2 regions of the Micromonospora chalcea genome follow, and region 1 is predicted to be linked to the other one. Evidence: riboswitches for the same ligand, from Rfam matches in the RefSeq annotation. Region 1 holds a riboswitch; the other holds the start of a gene.
The links. A riboswitch is a leader RNA that binds a small molecule or an ion and turns the genes downstream of it on or off. The one in region 1 is predicted to bind ZMP and ZTP.
Positions count from the first base shown of each region.

Region 2: another riboswitch for ZMP and ZTP. It lies ahead of PVK74_RS06280 (bifunctional 5,10-methylenetetrahydrofolate dehydrogenase/5,10-methenyltetrahydrofolate cyclohydrolase); the one in region 1 lies ahead of PVK74_RS07570 (glycine hydroxymethyltransferase).

Region 1 covers NZ_CP118233.1:1,626,159-1,630,096, reverse strand. Annotated here, with positions in the region: gene PVK74_RS07575 (hypothetical protein) at 1-61, shown strand, start outside; gene PVK74_RS07570 (glycine hydroxymethyltransferase) at 127-1,563, opposite strand; ZMP/ZTP riboswitch at 1,582-1,671, opposite strand; gene PVK74_RS07565 (hemerythrin domain-containing protein) at 1,795-2,295, opposite strand; gene PVK74_RS07560 (S8 family peptidase) at 2,403-3,887, opposite strand.
Region 2 covers NZ_CP118233.1:1,346,961-1,350,898, reverse strand. Annotated here, with positions in the region: gene PVK74_RS06285 (endonuclease/exonuclease/phosphatase family protein) at 149-928, shown strand; gene PVK74_RS06280 (bifunctional 5,10-methylenetetrahydrofolate dehydrogenase/5,10-methenyltetrahydrofolate cyclohydrolase) at 932-1,798, opposite strand; ZMP/ZTP riboswitch at 1,812-1,893, opposite strand; gene PVK74_RS06275 (hypothetical protein) at 1,892-2,824, opposite strand; gene PVK74_RS06270 (beta family protein) at 3,050-3,938, shown strand, end outside.

The sequences.
Region 1 (3,938 bases):
GAACAACGTGCAGGGCAGCACCGAGGTCCACCGCTACCACCTGAAGCGCCCGCTGCGCTGACCCCGTAACCGCCGGCACCCCGGGAGACTCCTTCTCCCGGGGTGCCGCTTCGTGTTGTCGGGCGCTCAGCCCAGGTCGACCGAAGGGTAGAGCGGGAACGGCGTGAGCAGGTCGGCGGCCTGCTTGCCGACGGACTCGGCGACCGCCGGGTCCAGCACGTACTTCGCCTTCGACGGCGCGCCGTCCGGGCCGGTGCCGGGCGTGGTCTGGCTGAGCACGGTGTGGATCAGCTCGGCGGTGGCGTCCATCTCGGCGGCGCCGAGGCCCCGGGTGGTCAGCGCCGGGGTGCCGATGCGGATGCCGGAGGTGTACCAGGCGCCGTTCGGGTCCTGCGGCACCGAGTTGCGGTTGGTCACGATGCCCGAGTCCAGCAGCGCCTGCTCGGCCTGCCGGCCGGTCAGGCCGTACCCGGACACGTCGATGAGCACCAGGTGGTTGTCGGTGCCGCCGGTGACCAGCGTCGCGCCCCGGCGCAGCAGCCCGTCGGCGAGCGCCTGCGCGTTGTCCACGATCCGCTGGGCGTAGTCGGCGAAGTCGGGGCGTCGCGCCTCGGCCAGCGCGACCGCCTTGGCGGCCATCACGTGCGGCAGCGGCCCGCCGAGCACCATCGGGCAGCCCCGGTCGACCTGGTCGGCCAGTTCCGGGCCGCAGAGCACCATGCCGCCGCGCGGGCCGCGCAGCGACTTGTGCGTGGTGGTGGTGACGATGTGCGCGTGCGGCACCGGGTCGAAGTCGCCGGTGAAGACCTTGCCGGCGACCAGCCCGGCGAAGTGGGCCATGTCGACCATGAAGGTGGCGCCGACCGAGTCGGCGATCTCCCGCATGATCCGGAAGTTCACCTTACGCGGGTACGCGGAGTAACCGGCGACCAGGATCAGCGGCTTGAACTCGCGGGCCGCCTCGGCCACCCGGTCGTAGTCGATCAGGCCGGTGGCCGGGTCGGTGCCGTAGCTGCGCTGGTCGAACATCTTGCCGGAGATGTTCGGCCGGAAGCCGTGGGTGAGGTGCCCGCCGGCATCCAGCGACATGCCCAGCATCCGCTGGTTGCCCAGCTCGCGGCGCAGCGCGAACCAGTCGGCCTCGGTGAGGTCGTTCACCTGCCGGGCCTGCGCCTTGCGCAGCGCGGGGGACTCGACCCGGTCGGCCAGGATCGCCCAGAACGCGACCAGGTTGGCGTCGATGCCCGAGTGCGGCTGCACGTACGCGTGGGACGCGCCGAACAGCTCGCGGGCGTGCTCGGCGGCGAGCGCCTCGACCGTGTCGACGTTCTGGCAGCCGGCGTAGAAGCGGCGCCCGACGGTGCCCTCGGCGTACTTGTCGCTGAACCAGTTGCCCATGGCCAGCAGCGTCGCCGGGGAGGCGTAGTTCTCGCTGGCGATGAGCTTGAGCGACTCGCGCTGGTCGGCCAGTTCCGCGGCGATGGCGTCGGCGACGCGCGGCTCGACGCCGCGGACGACCTCCAGCGCACTGCGGAAGGCGGTGGACTCGGCGTTGCGCGACATGCGACCTCCAGGTGACGTGCGGAAGGCCCAGGCGCTCGGCATGCGTCCTCATGACGAGGCCGCTCCCCGATGGTGCTCCATCTCCACGCGCCAGTCACGGCCCGTGCCGATCCTACCGGCCCGGCCCGGACCTGCGGGGTTGGGCCGCCCGTCCCGGCGACTGAACCCCGCGACGCGAGCGGGACCGCCCCTCTGCCTCGGGGCGGTCCCGCTCGCGTCGCGCGGCCGGTGTCAGGCGACCACGGCATCGAGGGACTTCTTCAGCGCCTTCGGGGCGGTCGGCGTCTTCGGGGCCTTCGGGCGCAGGTCGAGCATCCGCTGGCCGATCTCCTGGAGCTGGTTACGGCCGAGCGCCTCCCGGACCTTCGGGAACCACTCCTGCTCCTCCTCCTCGACGTGGTGCAGCACGTTCTCGATCAGCACCGTCGTCTTGGCGTTGAACCGCTCGTCGTCGGCGTCCATGGTGAACAGCTCGAAGCAGAGCACGTCCGCGACGTGGTGCTCCTCGTACGACTCCAGGATGTCGTCCTCGACGTCGGGCACCAGCTTGCGGACCTCCGGGTACATCACCTCGTTCTCCAGGTAGGTGTGCACCGTCAGCGCCTCGAGGATCTGCTCGACGATCTTCCCGCGCTTGCTCGCCGGTCCCTCCTCGGCCTCCTGGAAGGCCTTGAACAGGCGGCGGATCTCCTTGTGGTCCTCCTTGAGCAGGACGATCGCGTCGGTGGACACCGGTTACCTCCTATAGTCGGCTGACGCTGCCCCCCTACCCGGGGCCCGACCAGGACAAACAGACCGGGCCCGGCGCGTTCGCCGGGCCCGGTCCACGCGGGTACGGGTTACTTCACCGCGTTGTACGCGTCCACGACACCGGCGCCGTAGAACCCGTTGCGCTTCCCGCCGGAGCAGGTCGCGTCGTACGCGTTCGGGCCCGCCGGGATCAGCGGCACCGGGTTGTACACGCCCGCCGGGCAGGACTTCGCCACCGCCGTGCGCTCCAGGAACGAGGAGAGCTGGCCCGGCGTCATGCCCGGGTGCGCGGACAGCGCCAGCGCCGCGACGCCGGCGGCGTGCGGGCCGGACATCGAGGTGCCCTGCTTGTAGCCCCACCCGTTGGTACGGGTGGCGGTGTTGAAGGTGGTGGACAGGATGCCGTCGGTGGACGTCGAGCGCGCGCCCTGGGTCCGGAACCGGGTGTCGCCACCGGGTGCGGTCACGTCGATCACGCCCTGGCCGTACGAGGAGTAGTAGCTCTTGTCACCGGTCGGGCCGACGGCGGCGACGGTCACCACGCCCGGCGCCTCGGCCGGGAGGACCAGGCAGGCGTTGGTGAGGTTCGCGCGCTCCTCCGGCGTGCCGTTGTTCGGGCTGCCGGTGTCGGTGATCTTGTGGGCCAGGTCGAAGTTCGCGTTGCCGGCCGACGCCACGTGCAGCACGCCCTGCGACTGCGAGTAGCGCAGCGCCCGCTGCACGGCCTGCCACACCGGACGCTGGCGGGCGTCGTTGCGGCAGTTCAGCTGCCACGGGTCGATGTAGTAGCTGTTGTTGGTGAGCTGGAAGCCGTGCTCGGCGGCCCACATGAACCCGCAGACCGCGGCCTCCGGGAAGATGTAGCCGTCGTCGTTGACCACCTTGACGGCGGCGACCTTGACGCCCGGGGCGACGCCGGTGACGCCGACGCCGTTGACCGCGGCGGCGATGGTGCCCGCCACGTGGGTGCCGTGGTCGCTGGTGGTCGGGTTCCACGCCGGCTCGGCGGTGTCGGTGACGCCGCCGATGCAGGACGTGCTCTTGTCCTTGGCGATCTGGGTCGCCAGGTCCGGGTGGCTGCTGGAGATGCCGCTGTCCAGCACGCCCACCACGACCGACGGGCTGCCGCCGGTGACCGCGTGGGCCTGCGGGACGCGGATCATGTCCATGTCCCACTGCTGGCCGTACAGCGGCTCGGCGGTCGGGTCGCCCGCGGCGCGGACCACGACGGCGGCCGGGACCTCGACCGTCTCGCCCTCGTCGAGGGCGGTGCCCAGACCGGCGGTGGAGGCGACCGACTCGACGCCGGCACCGGCCACGCGGGTGGCGAAGTCCGGGGCGGAGGAGCGCGCGACGAGCACGCCGATCTTGTCGTACGCGGCCACGACAGTGCCGTCGGCGGCGGCCACCCGCGCGGCGGCCTTGGCGGTGCCGTTGCCCTGCGGGGCGAGGACGAGGTACGACGTCTCCGGTCCGGCGGCCGCCACCGGCGCCGGGACGCCGATCAGGGCGAGACCGGCGCCGAGCGTCACGGCGGACGCGGCGGCGAGTGTCTTGCGACGGAGATTGTTCACATAGACTCCCAGGGGGTTGGTGCGGCCGGGCCGCTCCCTGGACGGGGGTAC
Region 2 (3,938 bases), 280 kb from region 1:
AGCGACAACGCCACCTGTGGCAAGCCTCACCGGCCCCGACGACGCCGCAACCACACCCCCACCGACCCCACCGCCACGAACACCAGCATCGAACAGCACAACAGTCTCAGCACCCGGCAAGACTGCCACGACGACGTAGGGTGTCCAGGTGCGCCTGGCCACCTTCAACCTGCTGCACGGCCGATCCCTCACCGACGGACTCGTCGACCCCGACCGGCTCACCGCCGCCGTCACCGCCCTCGACGCCGACGTCCTCGCCCTCCAGGAAGTCGACCGCGACCAGACCCGCAGCGGCAAACTCGACCTCACCGCCCTGGCCGCCCGCGCCCTGCACGCCGACCACCACCGCTTCGCCGCCGCCGTCGTCGGCACCCCCGGAGAACAGTTCCGCCCCCTCACCCACGACGACGACGGCCACGGCGAACCCCTCTACGGCATCGGCCTGATCAGCCGCCACCCCGTCCGCTCCTGGCAGGTCACCCGCCTACGCGCCGCCCCCGTCCGCTCACCCATCTACGCACCCGGACCCGGCGGCGGCCTCATCCTGCTCCGCGACGAACCCCGCGTCGTGCTCGCCGCCGTCCTCGACACCCCCCACGGCCCCCTCACCGTCGCCGCCACCCACCTGTCCTTCGTCCCCGGCTGGAACGTCTGGCAACTACGCCGCGTCATCCGCGCCCTGCGCGCCCTGCCCGCACCCCGGATCCTGCTCGGCGACCTCAACCTGCCCGCCGGACCCGCCGCCGCGCTCACCCGCTGGCGACCCCTCGCCCGCCGCCCCACCTACCCGGCCGGGCAACCCCGCGTCCAACTCGACCACATCCTCGCCGACCGGCACGCACTCGACCGGCTCCCACCCGTCACCGCCGTCCACACACCGCTGGCCACCATCTCCGACCACCGGCCCCTCGTCGTCGACCTCGGCTGACGCTCAACCCAGCCCGGCCTGCCGCCGCGCCGCGTCCACCGCGTTACGGAACAACATCGCCACAGTCGTCGGACCCACCCCGCCCACACGCGGCGTGATCGCACCCGCCACCTCGGCACACGACTCGTCCACGTCCGGCAGCAACCGCCGCCCCTCGTACCGCACCCCACCACCGACCACCACCGCACCCGGACGCACATGCTCCGGCCGCACGATCCCCGGCACCCCCGCCGCCGCGATCAGGATCTCCGCCCGCCGCGTGTACCGCGGCCAGTCCGCCACCCCCGTGTGCACCACAGTCACCGCCGCGTTCGCCGTCGGCCGCTTCTGCGCCAGCAACATCGCAAGCGGCCGACCCAACGTCGCACCCCGGCCCAGGATCACCACCTCCCGGCCCGCCACCGGCACACCGTGAAACGCCAGCAACGCCTCGATCCCCGCCGGCGTACACGGCAACGGACCCGGCAACCCCAACGCCAGCCGGCCCATGTTCACCGGATGCATCCCGTCCACGTCCTTGTCCGGATCCAGCACCGCCAACGCCCGGTCGTAGTCCAGATGACCCGGGATCGGATACTGCACCAGCACCCCGTGGACCGTGGCGTCCGCGTTGAAATCCGCCAGCACCGCATGCAGATCCGCCTGCGACGCCGACGCCGGCAGATGCACGTGCGGCGACACGAAACCCAACTCCGCCGCCTGGCGTTGCTTGATCCGGATATAACCCGCGCTCGCGTCGTCGTCACCCACCAGCACCGTCGCCAGCGCCGGCGTCACCCCCGCCGCCCGCAACTCGGCCACCGACGCGGCGACCTCCGACAACACCCGCTCCGCCACCGGAGCACCCGGCAACAACCGCGCAGAAGACATACGACACCTCGCCCGCAGGGGCCCAGGCGGTCGACCCCCACGACGAGCTCCCCGATGGTTCACCCATCCCCGTGCCGCCAGTCGCGTTCCCCCTCAGCCTGCCACAGCCTCCGCCACCACCGCATCCACCACCACCTGCCACCCCGGCAACGCCGCCAGCAGACCGTCCGCCCGACGCCGCCGATCCGCCGCCGACGCCACACCCAGATCCGCCAGCACCGCCTGGAACGCCGGCCGCAACGCCCGCTCCCGCTCCGGCGCCACCGCGCCCAAGACCACATGACACCGCGCGTACGTCACCAGCACCCAGAACATCGCCTCCCGATGCCGCCCCGCCCCGATCAGCTCAACCGCACCGTCGAACACCACCGGACGCCCCGCCGCACCCAGATCCGCCCCGAACGCGAACCCCTCCCGCGGCAACCGCGCCACCTCGTCGAACACCACCGCCAACCCGGCCAGATGCGCCCGCACCCGCGCCGGACCCAACCCCACCCCGCCGCCGTCGAGCGTGTCCAGCAACCCCGGATACCGGTCCGCGAACCCGAACCGCGACAACACGCGCTCCGCCCGCACGTACCGCCGCCGCACCGTCGGATCCACCAGCCCCGCCACCGCCGGCCACACCGCCAGCAACGACGTCGGAAACACCCACGTCAACACCTGCTCCGCGGTTGGCAGCTCGGCGTCGACCGCCCGCAACCCGGCCTCGATCCGCCGCCGCACACCCGCACACCGCGCCCGCACCCAGACCGGATCCGCGAACGCCGCCGCCACCCGCTCCCGCACCGCGCCCAACCGGCCCGACGGATCCGCGATCACCCCATCGGTACGCAACATCGGCGCGAACACCCACGACCCCAGCACATCCTCCGGGCCGCCCAACTCCGCCCACGTGATCGTGCTGACCTCCAGCAGCACCCCCCGATGCACGAACTTGCCCACCTTCGCACCGGGCTCCCGGCGCACCAGCAACACATCCACGTCCGACCACGGCGGCAACTGCGCGTCGTCCGGCAACCCCACAGTCGACCCGCTGAAGAACGCCCCCTCGACCGACGGGTCAACGCGCATCCGCTCCCGTACCCACCCGGCCGCCACCGCCCGCGCCGCACCCACCCGCATCCGCCCGATCCTGCCAGCCCGGCAGCGCATTGACTCACCCATTCTGGATACGCACGGTTGTAGATCGGGCACAGAACGTGCAACATCGATACAAGTGACTGTCGTCGAATCGTGTGGGGCGATGCCATGGCGGGCTACTATCCGATCCTCAAAGGTCGAAAAGCTGAGTTCCAGGCCATCGACAACCTCGCTGGCGAACTCGCGCCACACATCGTCCCGATCTTCGAAGTCGTGCCTGACAAGGGACCGATCGAAGACGCCCGCAAGTTCATCGAACGTGTAAAGCGAACACTTCCTCCCGGCATGGTCGTCGCTGTCGATGTGCAGCACCTTCCAGAACCGATGACCGGTACTCGCCGACCACTCCACGACATCGCCGTCGACCTGGAAGCCTGGAGAATCTCAGCGCTGCCCGTCGTGCACCTGCAGGACACAACCCAACAACTTGCGGACGTGCGTAGCGCCGCCGCCATGCACGGAGGCGGCGTCGTGCGAGTCACGGCCAGCCACGCCGAACCAGACGTCACCGAAGTCGACGGTCGGCTTTCTCAGGTGTTGGCCGTGATCGAGTTGCGTACCGAGGACTGCATCGTCGTCCTCGACGCCGCCGAGGTGCGCTCCGACCAGGACCTCACGAAGGCAGAACCCCTGCTCCGCAAGCACCTCGCGTGGACCCGACGCCATCACTGGAAGGACGTCGTCGTCGCGTCGGGCGGCATGCCCCCGAATCTCTCGCAGGTTCCGCCTCATCGGGCAACCCCACTCCGTCGCCGGGACTTCGAACTGTGGCAGCGACTTCAGCAGCACGGCGTCCAATTCGCCGACTACTGCATCGCTCATCCGGGGACGAGCGGCAAAGGCTGGGGACCAGCGCCGAACATCCGGCACACCGGCCGCGATACCTGGTGGACGTACCGGACGACGCGCGACGGCAAGGGCAACATCGGCATCTACGACATCTGCAAGGCCCTTGTGTCCGCCGACCATTGGCCGGCCGCCGGACGGCACTTCTCCT